DNA from 3 places in the Rhizobium sp. 01T417 genome. Region 2 is predicted to be linked to each of the others. Evidence: predicted binding sites of a transcription regulator. Region 2 holds the regulator's gene; each other region holds the start of a gene.
The links. Region 2 encodes PhoB, which activates phosphate uptake and scavenging genes when phosphate is short. Its sites were predicted from a motif close to TGTCATNNANCTGTCAT; they were not measured.
Positions count from the first base shown of each region.

Region 1: the regulator PhoB is predicted to act here: its motif matches at 2,641-2,657, upstream of AC1DPR_RS00860 (UDP-2,3-diacylglucosamine diphosphatase).
Region 3: the regulator PhoB is predicted to act here: its motif matches at 1,906-1,922, upstream of phoA (alkaline phosphatase).

Region 1 is NZ_JBFTQH010000001.1:171,699-177,074, reverse strand. It holds gene dgcA (N-acetyl-D-Glu racemase DgcA) at 1-421, shown strand, start outside; gene AC1DPR_RS00865 (MFS transporter) at 373-1,593, opposite strand; gene AC1DPR_RS00860 (UDP-2,3-diacylglucosamine diphosphatase) at 1,757-2,581, opposite strand; gene AC1DPR_RS00855 (NADP-dependent malic enzyme) at 2,809-5,121, shown strand; gene AC1DPR_RS00850 (DUF2865 domain-containing protein) at 5,244-5,376, shown strand, end outside.
Region 2 is NZ_JBFTQH010000003.1:330,386-335,761, reverse strand. It holds gene argF (ornithine carbamoyltransferase) at 1-52, opposite strand, end outside; gene AC1DPR_RS05480 (aspartate aminotransferase family protein) at 95-1,291, opposite strand; gene AC1DPR_RS05475 (GcrA family cell cycle regulator) at 1,720-2,253, shown strand; gene phoB (phosphate regulon transcriptional regulator PhoB) at 2,347-3,030, opposite strand; gene phoU (phosphate signaling complex protein PhoU) at 3,067-3,780, opposite strand; gene pstB (phosphate ABC transporter ATP-binding protein PstB) at 3,824-4,639, opposite strand; gene pstA (phosphate ABC transporter permease PstA) at 4,654-5,376, opposite strand, start outside.
Region 3 is NZ_JBFTQH010000001.1:215,983-221,358, forward strand. It holds gene AC1DPR_RS01025 (MFS transporter) at 1-216, shown strand, start outside; gene AC1DPR_RS01030 (ATP-binding protein) at 309-1,823, shown strand; gene phoA (alkaline phosphatase) at 1,988-3,445, shown strand; gene rpsD (30S ribosomal protein S4) at 3,690-4,307, shown strand; gene AC1DPR_RS01045 (glutaminase) at 4,377-5,306, shown strand; gene ttcA (tRNA 2-thiocytidine(32) synthetase TtcA) at 5,366-5,376, shown strand, end outside.

The DNA.
Region 1 (5,376 bases), on a different contig from region 2:
TCTGCGCATCGCTGCCGATATGGGCGTCGCCTTGGTCGAACAGCCGCTGCCGGCCGGCAAGGATGAATTTCTGGCGGAGATCCGTCGTCCCGTCCTCGTTTGCGCGGATGAAAGCGTCCACCATACCGGGGACCTCGCCAGCCTTCGCGACCGCTACGACGCGATCAATATCAAGCTCGACAAAACGGGTGGCCTCACGGAGGCGCTTGTGATGAAGAAAGAGGCGCAACGCCTTGATTTCAAGATCATGGTCGGCTGCATGGTCGGCACGTCGCTGGCAATGGCGCCAGCCGTGCTGCTGGCCCAGGACGCCGAGTTCGTCGACCTCGATGGACCGCTGCTGCTTGCTCGCGACCGCGAACCGGGACTGCGTTATACGGCCTCTCTCGTTTTCCCGCCGGAAACGACGCTCTGGGGCTGAAGATAGTAAGCCGCGATAACCAGCCCGAGACCGGTCAGGGCGACGAGTGCCATCACGTAGTAGCTTGCGAGGCCGAGCCAAGCGTAGATGTAACCGGAGGCGATGGTCATCAGCCCCATGAACATGCCGTTGTAGAAGAAATACGCGCCCTGCGCCGACGATTCCTGCGTCTCCTGCACCGAGGCGACGATACGTGTCTGCACGCCCGTATGCACGAACGCATAGGTGCAGGAATGCATGCACTGAAGCAGGAAGAAGCCCCAGAACCCCCAATGCATCGGGAACAGAATCCAGCGACACACGCTGACCGCCGCCCCGAACCGGATTAGCGTCCAGGCGCTGAACCGGCGGTTCAGCCGGCGGGAAAGAAAGAAGACGGTCACTTCGGCCGCAACGCCAGCACTCCACAAAACGGCGATCTCAGTGCCGGAAAAGCCGAGTTCTCGCCAGTAGAGGGATGCGAAGGCCTGCAGCACCGCGTGGCTCGACTGCTGGATTGCGACCCCGATCAGCAACGCCAACAAATGGGGCTGGCGCAGAGAACTCCCCGTTGCAGCCGAGATATCGACAGGTATCCCGCGCCTGCGCGTCGGGCCGATCCGGGGACAATAGATAGCCATCACAACAGTCATAACAAAGCCAAAGGTCATGACAGGCAACACCATCTCGCCACCCCAATGCCCGATCAGCTGCCCGCCGATCAGAGTGGAGACGATGAACGCTACCGACCCCCATACCCGCATGGAGCCGTAATCCAGACCCCAGCGCCGCACTCCGGAGATCACGATCGATTCGACAACCGGGACATAACAGGCAAAGGTCGCTCCCTGGATCGTGTAGACGATCAGCACCGGCCAGAATGTGTTCGTCCAGTAGAGCGCGATGGCTGTCAGCAGCGACAGGACTCCGGAAAACAGCAGCACATCCGCTCGCTCCCTCATCCGGTCGGCATACATCGCCACGATCGGGGCGACGAGCACGCGCACGACCATCGGCACCGCGAGGATGACGCCGATCTCGTGGTCGTTGAATTCGTGCTGTGCAAGCCACATCGGAAAGAAGGGCAACGCAACGCCATTGACGAGCAGGGGCGCGCAGTAAGACAGGGCACTGAGAAGCCGAAAGCGCGGCGGGGCGCCCTCGCCTGTCTGAGGGTTTTGAGTGGGAATCATTAGGTGGACCTGCAGGAAACTGAACGCTGCCTATCACGTCAACCTAAGGGCGACTATGGCAAGAAATTGCCCGATTGAAACGTTTAAAAAAATAAATAGGGCCTGTCGCAAAGACACAACGGGCTAAACTGATGCATTGAATTGCTGGCTTGGGAGATTGCGCCTAAGCGGCTTGCCGGGCGACGTCCTTTTCGCGATGCCCGATCGCCATCGGGACCGCCTGCGTACCGCTCATGGAACGCCATTCGATCAATTCAAAGGCGCCGTCTTGATGCTCGGCGATCGCCGTACAGCTTTCGACCCAGTCTCCAGTGTTGATGTAACGGATCCCGTCCATGTCTTCCATGACAGCGTGATGAATGTGGCCACAAATCACGCCGTCCGCACCGTGCTTACGGGCTTCGTCGGCAACGACGCGCTGGAACTCGCCGATGAAATTGACTGCATGCTTCACCTGAAGCTTGGCCCATGCGGAAAACGACCAGTACGGCATCCCCATCCGGCGACGGATTGCTGCTAGGCCAATATTGATTATGATCGCCATGTCGTATGCCCAGTCGCCGAGATAGGCGAGCAGGCGGGCGTTGCGCACCACGACGTCGAACTCGTCGCCATGCAGCACGAGGTACTTCTTGCCGTCGGCCGCTTCGTGCATGATGCGCTCGGCAACCTCGATGCCACCGAAATGGGTGCCTGGAAAGTCACGAAGGAATTCGTCGTGATTGCCGGGGATATAAACCACCCGCGTGCCCTTGCGCGCCTTGCGCAGCAGCTTCTGGACCACGTCGTTGCAATCCTGCGGCCAGTACCAGCTGCGCTTCAGTCGCCAGCCATCGATGATATCGCCGACGAGGACGATGGTATCGGCCTCGTGATGCTTGAGAAAATCCAACAGGAAGTCCACCTTCGCGGCCTTGGAGCCGAGATGCACATCGGAAATGAAAAGCGTACGGAAGTGCCGCGTATCCATATTGTCCCTCACAAGCATCCTGCTCGTGTCCCATGGTTCACCTGACCTTCCAAAACCAGAGTCGTGTTTCAGGAAGATGACATCCGGTTGTCACGCCCGATTTTCCCGGTCTCTACAGACCTGCGCTCCCCCCACGGCAGATTTGCGCTGTTTTCGCATTTCGAACGGAAATTCCGACTGTTCGACCATCCCGTTTGATGTATTGAAGGCAGTTCAAAGACAGCATGCGGCAGCCGGAGGCGATGATGGATCATCACGAAAAGTCCAAGACGGAAAAGAATTTGGCAGGTGGAAGCCTCGACGAGCAGGCGCTCTACTTCCATCGCTATCCGCGTCCGGGCAAGCTTGAAATCCAGGCAATCAAGCCGCTCGGCAACCAGCGCGACCTGGCGCTGGCCTATTCCCCCGGCGTCGCAGCACCCTGTCTCGCCATCCGCGACAATCCCGAGACGGCCGCCGACTATACCTCGCGCGCAAATCTCGTAGCGGTCATTTCCAACGGTACGGCCGTTCTCGGCCTCGGCAATATCGGTCCGCTGGCATCAAAGCCGGTCATGGAGGGTAAGGCCGTCCTCTTCAAGAAGTTTGCCAACATCGATGTCTTCGATATCGAGGTCGATGCAACGAGTGTCGATCAGATGGTCTCGACCGTCGCCTCGCTCGAGCCGACCTTCGGCGGCATCAATCTCGAGGACATCAAGGCGCCGGAATGTTTCGAGATCGAGCGCCGCCTCCGCGAGACCATGAAGATCCCGGTTTTCCATGACGACCAGCATGGCACGGCCATCATCGTCGCTGCGGCGATCCTCAATGGCCTGGAACTGGCCAACAAGAAGATCGACGAGGTCAAGATCGTCGCTTCGGGCGCGGGTGCCGCTGCCCTCGCCTGCCTCAACCTCCTCGTCACGCTGGGCGCCAAACGCGAGAATATCTGGGTCCACGACATCGAAGGCCTGGTCTACGAAGGCCGTACAGAGTTGATGGACGAGTGGAAGAGCGTCTACTCCCAAAAGAGYGACACGCGCACGCTTGCGGAAAACATCGGTGGCGCCGACGTATTCCTTGGCTTGTCTGCCGCCGGCGTGCTGAAGCCGGAACTGCTGGCGCAGATGGCCGAAAACCCGCTGATCATGGCGCTCGCCAATCCGACGCCGGAGATCATGCCCGATCTCGCCCGCGCTGCCCGCCCCGATGCAATGATCTGCACCGGTCGCTCCGACTTCCCGAACCAGGTGAACAATGTTCTTTGCTTCCCCTACATCTTCCGGGGTGCTTTGGATTGCGGCGCGGTCACCATCAACGAAGAAATGAAGATGGCTGCCGTGCGCGCCATCGCGGCACTTGCGCGGGAGGAGCCGTCCGACGTCGCCGCCCGCGCCTATTCGGGCGAAACGCCGGTCTTCGGCCCGAACTACCTGATCCCTTCGCCCTTCGACCCGCGCCTGATCCTGCGGATCGCCCCGGCGGTCGCGAGGGCTGCCGCCGAAAGCGGTGTCGCCCTGCGTCCGATCACCGATTTCGACGCCTATCTCGACCAGCTCAATCGTTTCGTCTTCCGTTCGGGCTTCATCATGAAACCGATCTTTGCTGCGGCGAAGAATGCCGAGCGCAAGAGGGTCATCTTCTCGGAAGGTGAGGATGAACGCGTGCTGCGCGCCGCGCAGGTGCTGCTGGAAGAAGGCATTGCCGAACCGATCCTGATCGGCCGCCCGCAGGTCATCGAAACGCGCCTCCAGCGCTACGGCCTGCGCATCCGCCCGCTTTCGGATTTCGACGTCATCAACCCGGAAGACGATCCGCGCTTCCGCGAATATGTCGATCTCTACTTCTCGCTGGTCGGGCGTCGCGGCGTCATTCCGGAGGCCGCCCGCACGATCGTTCGTACCAACACGACCGTCATCGGCGCGCTGGCGCTGAAGCGCGGCGAAGCCGACGCTCTGATCTGCGGCCTGGAAGGCCGTTACGAGAAACATCTGCGCGACGTTCGCCAGATCATCGGCAAGCGGCATGACGTCTGCGACTTCTCGGCACTCAGCCTGCTGATCTCGCAGCGCGGAGCCACGTTCTTCACGGACACCTACGTCACCTTCAATCCGACTGCGGAAGAAATCGCCGAGTCCGCGGTTCTCGCCGCCGAGGAAATCAAGCGCTTCGGCATTACGCCGCGCGTGGCCCTCGTTTCCCACTCGAATTTCGGCTCGCGTGAATCCGAGAGCGCGACGAAGATGCGTGCTGCTCTCAAGCTCGTTCGCGAAGCAGCCCCGGAGCTTGAAGTCGACGGCGAGATGCATGGCGAGAGCGCGATCTCCGACGCCCTGCGCAAGCGCGTCATGCCCGACACGACCCTGCATGACGAAGCGAACCTGCTGGTCTTCCCGAACCTGGATTCGGCGAACATCACCCTCGGCGTCGTGAAATCGATGATCGACGGCTTGCATGTAGGGCCGATCCTGCTGGGCGCTGCGCTGCCGGCGCACATCCTGGCGCCCTCGGTGACCTCCCGCGGTGTCGTCAACATGGCTGCCCTCGCCGTCGTCGAGGCTTCACAGCCGGCGTGATTTGCGGCCGATCGAGAAAATGCGCTAAGATTCCGACTGCAGCCTGTTAAGACAAACGGGCTAGCAATGGAGGCGCGGCGGGACGCCGCGCCTTACGACCTGCTCACCGATGGGACGATGCCTTGAACCGCTGGATTCTGTCATTCGCAGCCGCACTTGTGTTGATCGGCCCGGCCCATGCCCAGGTGCCGGCGATCTGCGGAGACCTGCGTGCCCGCCTTGCCGATCTGCCGCAAATCATCGGCAGCACGCCCG
Region 2 (5,376 bases):
GGTCGGATGCCGCGACGGCGGAGAGATCGAGGAAGTGTTTGGGGGAAGCCATTATCGTTACCTATCACGCCCGCCTTCCGACAGGCACTATTCATTAAGCCGTCTTCTTGACCTTCGCAGCGCGCACGCTTTCGGCGGCGCGTTCGAGGCGGGCAAGGCCCTCGCGGGCTTCGTCAGCAGTGACGACCAGAGGCGGCAGAAGACGAATGACATTGTCGCCAGCGGGTACGCCGAGCAGATGGGCGTCACGGATCGCCTGCAGCAGTTCGGAGGACGGCACGGCGGCCTTGACGCCGAGCAGCAGCCCCTCGCCCTTGATATCCTCGATGATATCAGGATAGCGATCCTTGAGCGAGGCCAGCCCTTGGCGGAATACCAGCGAGACGTCACGCACCTGCTGCAGGAAGCCCTCCGCGAGGATCACGTCGAGCACGGCACTGCCAACTGCCATGGCGAGCGGATTGCCGCCATAAGTGGAGCCATGCGTGCCGGCCTTCATGCCGGAAGCGGCCTCTGCCGTGGCAAGGCAGGCTCCGAGCGGGAAGCCGCCGCCGATGCCCTTGGCAACCGCCATGATATCGGGGGTAGCGCCTGACCACTCATGCGCAAAGAGCTTGCCCGTGCGGCCCATGCCGGTCTGCACTTCATCGAAAATCAGCAGCAGACCATGCTCGTCGCAGATCGCGCGAAGTGCCTTCAGGAACTCGTTCGTCGCCGGGCGGACGCCGCCTTCCCCCTGAATAGGTTCGATGAGGATCGCGGCCGTTTCATTTGTGATGGCGCTGCGGAGTGCATCGAGATCACCGAACGGCACCTGATCGAAGCCAGGCGCCTTGGGACCGAAGCCTTCGAGGTATTTCTCCTGGCCACCGGCGGCAATCGTCGCCAGCGTACGGCCATGGAAGGCGCCTTCAAAGGTGATAATATGGAACCGCTCGGGATGGCCCTTGGAAAACTGATAGCGGCGCGCGGTCTTGATCGCGCATTCCAAGGCTTCCGCGCCGGAGTTCGTGAAGAACACCTTATCGGCGAAGGTCGCATCGGTCAGCCGCTTTGCCAGTGTTTCCTGACCCGGGATCTCATAGATGTTGGACAGATGCCAGACCTTGTCGGCCTGCTCCTTCAGCGCGCCAACCACATGCGGATGGCTGTGGCCAACGGAGGTGACGGCAACGCCCGCGCCGAAATCAAGATATCGCTCGCCCGTTTCGCTGATCAGCCACACGCCTTCTCCTCGCTCGAACCGCAGCGGGGCACGAGAGTAGGTGTCGTAAAGCGCGGCTTCAGCCATGGCGCGATCTCCTATCAGCAATCATCAGCAGCCGGACTCCGGCTAAGGAAAGCAGGTCCGGAAAATTAAAAATGCCGCCTTTCGGCGGCGAGCAGCACTATTTACTTTTCGCACTGCAATGTCAACAAAACTGAGGTTTCGCTGCATGCGTCAAGCAGCCATCCCGAGGCGCTCGACCTATCAACAACTATGTTGCATAAATGACTCTCACGCCCAGCAAGTTGGGGAAAACTTGAAAATCGATTCCCCGAGATTCAACCGACTCTTGTCACGGAGTCGGCCTCACACTAGGTTAAAACTCAATTACTAGGCTGCATGCGGCGGAACTAGTCACCAAAATTTGAGTAAGCGTTTCTTGCCTCGGATACGTCCGTGGCAACGGTGAAGGATTCTGCCTACACCAACGCTAATAAGGCGGAGACAGGGGCATGAACTGGACAGACGAGCGCGTTGAAAAACTGAAGAAGCTGTGGTCCGAAGGCCTGAGCGCCAGCCAGATCGCAGCACAACTTGGCGGTGTAAGTCGTAACGCCGTCATTGGTAAAGTCCATCGTTTGAGTCTGCCCGGCCGTGCCAAGGCCGGCGGTTCGACGACCACCGTCAGAACCCCCAAGCGCACGACTTCGGCGCCCCGCGCCACGAACTACGCCTCGCGGATCACCACACGCACCGTTACCCGCCAACAGGGCGCGACGATGCTCAAGGAAGAGATCGAAATCGATACGGTGGAGGAAGTCCGCTTCCGTCCGGCCGCAAATGTAATCGTTCCGATTTCTCGCCGCCTTGGCCTCACCGAGCTCACCGAGCGCACCTGCAAGTGGCCGGTCGGCGATCCGCTCAATGACGACTTCCACTTCTGCGGTTGCGAGTCCCCGGACTCTTCCCCGTATTGCACGTATCATCAGCGCATGGCCTACCAGCCGGTCAACGAGCGCCGCAAGGCCGCTAACCGGGTCGCCTGACCCGGAAGCCGGATAAGGAATAAAGAAAACGGGCCCTCGCGGGCCCGTTTTTCGTTGTAAGGGAAAGACCTCTCAGGCTCTCGCCTGAAAGGATCAGGCTTCCATCGAATAGCCGGCACCGCGCACGGTGCGGATGACGTCCTGCATGTTGGAAAAGTTCAAAGCCTTGCGCAGGCGGCCGACATGGACGTCAACAGTACGCTCGTCGACATAGATGTCGTGACCCCAGACGCCATCGAGCAACTGCGAGCGCGAGAAGACGCGGCCGGGCGATGCCATCAAGAACTCGAGAAGGCGGAATTCGGTCGGGCCGAGGCGGACTTCGCGGCTCTTGCGGTGAACGCGGTGCGTCTCGCGATCCAGCTCGATATCGCCGCACTTCAGCAGCGTCGAGAGCACCTCGGGCTTGGCACGACGCAGCATCGCCTTGACGCGAGCGACAAGCTCCGGCGTCGAGAACGGCTTGACGACGTAATCGTCAGCACCGGTCGAGAGGCCGCGAACCCGTTCGCTTTCCTCGCCACGGGCGGTCAGCATGATGATCGGCAGGCGCTCGGTTTCCGGCCGCATGCGCAGGCGGCGGCAGAGCTCGATGCCAGACACGCCCGGCAACATCCAATCGAGGATGAGAAGGTCCGGCGTGCGTTCCTGAAGCCGGATCTCGGCCTCGTCGCCGCGCAGGATGGTATCGACCTCAAAGCCTTCGGCCTCAAGGTTATAGCGGAGAAGCACGCTCAGCGCTTCTTCGTCTTCAACGACAGCTACTTTAGGGATCATTCGTTTCGGTCTCCTGGGGGCGCGGTCGCGGAATGACTATTCAGTGACTGCGCCGACGGTGTTGGCGGTATCGTCCTTCGGACGTTCGCCTTCCGGCTGGGCACCGGTGGCCATGTAGTAGATCGTTTCGGCAATGTTGGTGGCGTGGTCGCCGATGCGCTCGATGTTCTTGGCGCAGAACAGAAGATGCGTGCAGCTGGTGATGTTGCGCGGATCTTCCATCATGTAGGTGAGCATTTCACGGAACAGCGAGGTGTACATCGCGTCGATTTCCTCGTCGCGCTCACGGACCGATTTTGCTTTGTCGGCAGCACGGCTCGTGTAGACGTCGAGGACTTCCTTGAGTTGGACGAGGGCGAGCTCGGACAGGTGCTCGAGGCCGCGGGCGAGCTTGCGCGGCACGCCGGCGCTCTGTACGGCAATGACGCGCTTGGCAGTGTTCTTGCCCAGGTCGCCGACGCGCTCCAGGTCTGCCGCGATGCGGATGGAGCCCATGATCTCGCGAAGATCGGCCGCCATCGGCTGGCGGCGGGCGATCGTGACGATCGCCTTGTCGCCGATCTCGCGCTCCGCGTGGTCGAGGATCACATCGTCCGAGATGACCTTCTGGGCAAGAGCCGTATCGCCGTTTACGAGCGCGCGTACGGCATCCGAGACCATCTGCTCGGCCAAGCCGCCCATTTCCGAGATACGGCGGGACAGGAACTTCAAATCATCGTCGTAGGCAGAAAAGATATGTGTCGATGCCATAGGGCTCATCCTTGAATATCGTAAGTGCTACCGAGACGGCCGATCAACCGAAGCGGCCCATGATGTAGTCCTGGGTGCGCGGATCGTCCGGGTTGGTGAACATCTTGTCGGTGTCATTCTCCTCGACGAGGTTGCCAAGGTGGAACATGGCTGTGCGCTGCGAAACACGGGCGGCCTGCTGCATCGAGTGCGTCACGATGACAATCGTGTAGTTCTCGCGGAGCTCGTGGATGAGCTCCTCGACCTTGGCCGTTGCAATCGGATCGAGTGCCGAGCATGGCTCGTCCATCAGGATGACTTCGGGGCTGACGGCGACGGCGCGGGCGATGCAGAGGCGCTGCTGCTGACCACCGGAAAGACCGGTGCCGGCTTCGTGAACGCGATCCTTCACCTCATTCCAGAGGCCGGCGCGCTGCAGGCTGTGTTCGACGATCTGGTCCATGTCGGCCTTCGACTTGGCGAGCCCATGGATACGCGGACCGTAGGCGACGTTTTCGTAGATCGTCTTCGGGAACGGGTTGGGCTTCTGGAACACCATGCCTACACGCGCGCGAAGCTCCACAACGTCGATATCCGGATCGTAGATATCTTCGCCATCGAGCGTGATCTTGCCAGTGACGCGGCAACCGTCGATCGTGTCGTTCATGCGGTTCAGGCTGCGCAGGAAGGTGGACTTGCCGCAACCGGATGGGCCAATCAGGGCGGTCACCGTGTTTTCACGGATGTTCAGCTTCACGTCGAACAGCGCGCGCTTCTCGCCGTAGTAAACGGAGACGTCCTGGCCGATCATCTTGTAGGGAATGGTGTTCATCTTCTGATCAACCGCTTTCTCAACTGCTGCTTCCGTCAACATGTTCATAATGTTTACTCCGTTTACCAGCGGCGCTCAAAGCGACGACGCAAGAGGATGGCTCCGAGGTTCATGAGGATCAGGAATAGGAGCAGGACGATAATGGCGCCGGAGGTCCGCTCGACGAAGGCGCGCTCGGCTTCATTGGCCCACATGTAGACCTGCACCGGCAGGGCCGTCGAAGGCTCCATGGGCGTCGCCGGAGCATTCGCGACGAAAGCGACCATGCCGATCAAAAGCAGCGGCGCCGTCTCCCCGAGCGCGTGCGCCAGACCGATAATCGTGCCGGTCAGGATACCGGGCATCGCAAGCGGCAGGACGTGGTGGAAGACCATCTGCATCTTGGAGGCGCCGAGGCCGAGCGCGGCCGAGCGGATCGATGGCGGGACGGCGCGAAGCGCTGCGCGGGTCGCGATGATGATCGTGGGCAAGGTCATCAGGGTCAGTACCAGACCACCAACCAGCGACGCTGAACGCGGCAGGCCGGCGAAGTTGATGAAAACAGCAAGACCGAGCAGACCGTAGACGATGGAGGGAACCGCCGCGAGGTTGTTGATGTTGACCTCGATCAGGTCCGTCAGCTTGTTCTTCGGTGCAAATTCCTCGAGGTAAATCGAAGCGGCAACGCCGATCGGCAGGGAAAGGACGAGCACGATCAACATCAGATAAAGCGAGCCAACCAGGGCGACACCAAGACCGGCGGCCTCGGGACGGCTGGAGTTGCCGTTGACGAAGAGCCCGGTGTT
Region 3 (5,376 bases), on a different contig from region 2:
CCGCTGGCTGTTACCGCGGCGGCAAGCCTCAGGGATCGACCGGCGGCCGCCAATGTCGCGATCCTATCCTTCATGGCACTGACCGGCTTTCTGATTGGACCGCCTCTGATCGGTTTTATCGCGGAGGTATCAGGGCTACGGGTCGGATTGGCGGTCTTGCTGGTACCTCTCGCGGTCAGCCTGGCCTTTGCGCGAATGTTGAAGGCAAGTTTCTGACGTTTTTCTTCTGTGGGTTTGCGCGGGCGTGTTGCCAAAGACACGGCCAAACCTGCTAGGACGCCATGTTTGATTGAAAGAGGAATGTAACATTGCAGGTTGGTATCGATATGGGATCGGCGTCGGGAGGCAATCCGGCCACGCTCGATATCGAAGAGCTTCTGGCTACCCGTCTTCTGGTGCAGGGCAATTCCGGCTCCGGCAAGTCGCATCTGCTCCGCCGTCTGCTGGAGCAATCAGCGCAGTGGGTGCAGCAGGTCATCATTGATCCCGAAGGTGATTTCGTCACACTGTCGGACAAGTTCGGCCACGTCGTCGTCGACGGCGAGCGCACCGAGGCCGAATTGGCCGGTATTGCCAATCGTATCCGCCAGCATCGCGTCTCCTGCGTTCTGAGCCTCGAGGGTCTCGATATCGAGCAGCAGATGCGCGCCGCAGCCGCTTTCCTCAACGGCATGTTCGATGCCGACCGCGAATACTGGTATCCGGTTCTCGTCGTGGTCGACGAGGCGCAGATGTTTGCGCCTTCGGTCGGCGGCGACGTCTCGGAAGATGCCCGCAAGATGTCGCTTGGCGCCATGACGAACCTGATGTGCCGCGGCCGCAAGCGCGGTCTTGCCGGCGTGATCGCGACGCAGCGCCTAGCAAAGCTTGCCAAGAACGTGGCCGCGGAAGCCTCGAACTTTCTGATGGGGCGCACCTTCCTCGACATCGACATGGCGCGTGCTGCCGATCTGCTCGGGATGGATCGCAGGCAGGCGGAAATGTTCCGTGACCTGAAGCGTGGCAATTTCGTTGCGCTTGGGCCGGCCTTGTCCCGCCGCCCGCTGCCGATCCAGATCGGTAATGTCGAGACCTCGGCGCGTTCGTCGAGCCCCAAGCTCATGCCGCTGCCGGACGCACCGCAGGACGTCGAAGACCTGATCTTCACCCCGGATCCGGAAGAATTTCAGCGGCCGATCGTTCGGCGCGCCGCGCCCGCACCACGGCCGACCACCGATATTCTCGCGGAGTTGTCGCGATCGGCTCCTGCTGCCTCGGCTCCGGTTTCGGAGACGCGTGCGCCTCAGCCCGAGCTGTCGGTCGAGGAACGGGAGGAGCGGCTGACGGCGGTGCTCAACGAAATACTGGACGATCCGAGCTCCGGATTCCGAACGGATTCCGTGCTTTACCAGGAGTTCCTGGTGCGACTTCGCATGCGCCGGGTTCCAGGCGCTCCGATGTCTTTGTCGGAGTTCCGACGCCGCGTGGCGATTTCGCGTTCCGGCGTAGGTGCGGCGACCGCAGAAACCGAGGCCTGGGGAATGGCGTTGTCGCTCTCTTCTGGCGTCACCGACGATCTTCAGGGTGTTTTCCTGATGTTGGCAAAAGCGGCAATTTGTGGCGAACCATGCCCCTCGGATGCGCGGATTGCGCGCGCTTACGGCACCCACTCGGCCCGGCGTGCGAGACGTCTACTTGGCTATTTCGAGGAGCAGGGGACTGTGGTCGTGCACACGGACTTCGCCGGCAAGCGCATCGTCGCTTTCCCCGACATGAGTTGCCAGACGGCTCCCGGCGATGCCAATGCGCCTGATGTGGATGAGGTGCGCTCCGCAGCGGAATGACGGCCGAATTGACGGCAAATAGCGCGCGGACAATGTGCCCGGTTTATACTCGATCCCTAATGTCACACGAAGCAGTTGCTTTTGTCACAAGAGCTTCATTCGGGTGGTGGATAAGGCGCGCGACCCGTGCGGTCGATGCGGATTATCAAAAGGAGATCTCGGTCATGAGAAACGACGTTCGTCACCAGCTGCTGCGCCTTGTCGTCGGCGGCCTGCTTGCAACCGTTGCCGTTCAGCCTGGCTATGCAGATGATGCGGCGAACAAGCTTCTGGAACGTGCGGCAAGCGCCGATCTCAGCGCTCCCGGTGGCGCACGCCGCCTTTCCGGCGACATCACCGAGGCTTATCGCGCCGCGCTCATCGATACCCGCCCGAAGAACGTCATCCTCCTGATCGGCGACGGCATGGGCGACTCCGAGATCACCATCGCACGCAACTATGCGGTCGGCGCGGGCCAGTATTTCAAGGGCATCGATGCGCTTCCGGTCACCGGGCAATACACGCATTATTCGCTCGAAAAGAAGACGGGCAAGCCGACCTATGTGACCGACTCTGCTGCCTCGGGCACCGCTTGGGCGACGGGCGTGAAGTCCTATAACGGCGCGATCGGCGTCGACATTCATGAGAAGAGCCACGAAACGCTGATCGAAAAGGCAAAGGCTGCCGGTCTTGGCACAGGCAATGTCTCGACAGCCGAACTGCAGGATGCAACGCCAGCCGTGCAGATCGCGCACGTGACCCAGCGTAAGTGCTACAGCCCGGCATCCACCACAGAGAAGTGCCCGACGAACGCGCTTGAAAACGGCGGCAAAGGTTCGATCAGCGAGCAGTTGCTGGATACGCGCCCCGACGTGACACTCGGCGGGGGCGCAAAGAGCTTCGGCGAGACCGCCAAGGCCGGCGAATGGAAGGACAAGACGCTTCGCCAGCAGGCGGAGGAACGAGGCTACAAGATCGTCTCGAACCTTGACGAGCTCCAGGCCGTTAAGCAGGCGAACGACAGTGCGCCGGTACTCGGCCTGTTTGCCGAGGGCAATATGCCGGTTCGCTGGGAAGGCCCGAAGGCCAGCCATTACGGCAATGTCGAGAAGGAGCCGGTCGTCTGCAAGCCCAACGAGAAGCGCACGTCGGCAACCCCGACGTTGGCACAGATGACGGCCAAGGCGATCGAACTGCTCAGGACGAACGAGAAGGGCTTCTTCCTGCAGATCGAGGGAGCGTCGATCGACAAGCAGGATCATGCCGCCAACCCGTGCGGCCAGATCGGCGAAACGGTTGATCTCGATGAAGCCGTTCAGGAAGCGTTGAAGTTTGCGCAAGAAGCCGGCGACACGCTCGTCATCATCACCGCCGATCATGCGCACGCGAGCCAGATCATCGATGCCGACGCCAAGGCTCCGGGCTTGACGGAAGCGTTGATGACGAAGGACGGCGCCGTGATGGCCGTGAGCTACGGCAACTCCGACGATGCGGATGACCAGGGCCATACCGGCTCGCAGCTTCGCATTGCTGCTTACGGGCCGCGCGCTGCCAATGTCACTGGCCTGACGGACCAGACGGATCTGTTCTATACGATCAGCGACGCGCTCGGCCTGAAGACCGAGACGGCCAGCGCGAAGTAGGCCGCCTCGGCGAATGCCACGGGCGAAAACGTGGAATTGTGATTGACATTCCAGCGACTTCGCCCTAAAGACCGCCCCAGCACCGGGCAGAGATGTCCGGTGTTTCATTTGACATGTCCCGTGGATTTGTCCTGTTCGCGTAATGGGATGATCCTGTCGGATCCTCGAAAGAAGATCAAAGGAGGGCGTGTTTCCTTCACGCGGTTTGGCAACAGACCGTTCTAACTTTCTGAAAGGAAATACGATGAGCAAGCGCGAATCGTCCAAGTACAAGATTGACCGCCGTATGGGCGAAAACATCTGGGGCCGTCCTAAGTCCCCGGTGAACCGCCGCGAATACGGCCCGGGCCAGCACGGTCAGCGCCGCAAGGGCAAGCTCTCTGACTTCGGTGTGCAGCTGCGCGCCAAGCAGAAGCTGAAGGGTTACTACGGTGACCTGCGCGAGAAGCAGTTCCGCGCGATCTTCGCTGAAGCCGACCGCCGCAAGGGCGATACCTCGGAAAACCTGATCGGTCTTCTGGAGTCTCGTCTTGACGCGATCGTTTATCGCGCCAAGTTCGTTCCGACCGTTTTCGCTGCTCGCCAGTTCGTCAACCACGGCCACGTGACCGTGAACGGCGTCCGCGTAAACATCGGTTCTTACCGTTGCAAGGCTGGCGACGTCATCGAAGTTCGTCAGAAGTCGAAGCAGCTCGTTTCCGTTCTGGAATCTGTTGGCTTGGCTGAACGCGACGTTCCGGACTACATCGAAGCTGACCATAACAAGATGGTTGCTACCTTCGCTCGTGTTCCGGCGCTCGGCGACGTACCGTATCCGGTCGTCATGGAGCCGCATTTGGTGGTCGAATTCTATTCGCGTTAATCGCGAGGCGTTTTCGCATACGGAAAAGCCGCCTCCTGGGGCGGCTTTTTTGTTATCTGGGGAGATACGATGACGGACTTGCAGGCAGTTCTCGATAGCATCCACAAGGAGCTGACCCCCCGTATCGGCGAGGGCAAGGTTGCGGACTACATTCCGGAACTCGCCAAGGTCGACCCAAACCAGTTCGGCCTAGCGGTCGTCACCGTGGATGGCAAGGTCTACAGCGTCGGCAATGCCGATGTCCCGTTCTCCATCCAGAGCATCTCGAAGGTTTTCATGCTGACGCTTGCACTCGGCAAGGTCGGCGAGGGACTGTGGAAGCGGGTCGGCCGCGAGCCTTCGGGCTCGGCGTTCAACTCGATCGTCCAGCTCGAGCACGAGCAGGGCATTCCACGCAATCCCTTCATCAACGCGGGGGCAATTGCCGTGACCGATGTTGTCATGGCCGGCCATGCGCCACGCGAGGCTATTGGTGAGTTGCTGCGCTTCGTCCGCTACCTCGCCGATGACGAGTCGGTCACCATCGATGATCGCGTTGCAAGGTCCGAGACACAGACGGGCTACCGCAATTTCGCGCTCGCAAACTTCATGCGGGCCTATCGCAACCTCGATCACCCAGTCGAACACGTGCTTGGCGTCTATTTTCACCAGTGCGCCCTGTCGATGACCTGCGAGCAGCTGGCGAAGGCCGGGCTGTTTCTGGCCGCACGCGGCAGCAATCCGATGACTGGCCACTCCGTCGTGTCGCCGAAGCGGGCGCGACGTATCAACGCGCTGATGCTGACATGCGGCCACTATGACGGTTCCGGCGACTTTGCCTATCACGTCGGTCTCCCCGGCAAGAGTGGTGTCGGCGGTGGTATTTTTGCAGTGGCGCCCGGCATTGCCTCGATTGCGGTGTGGTCGCCGGGGCTCAACGAGGTCGGCAACTCGCAGCTCGGTGCTGTCGCGCTCGAAATGCTGGCGGCCCGCACTGGCTGGTCTGTTTTCGGCGATTGATGCTGGGTTGTCGTGACGCTTTCTGCTAAGGCGGAGGCAGAGTCTGATTGGACGAGAAAATGAACATCGC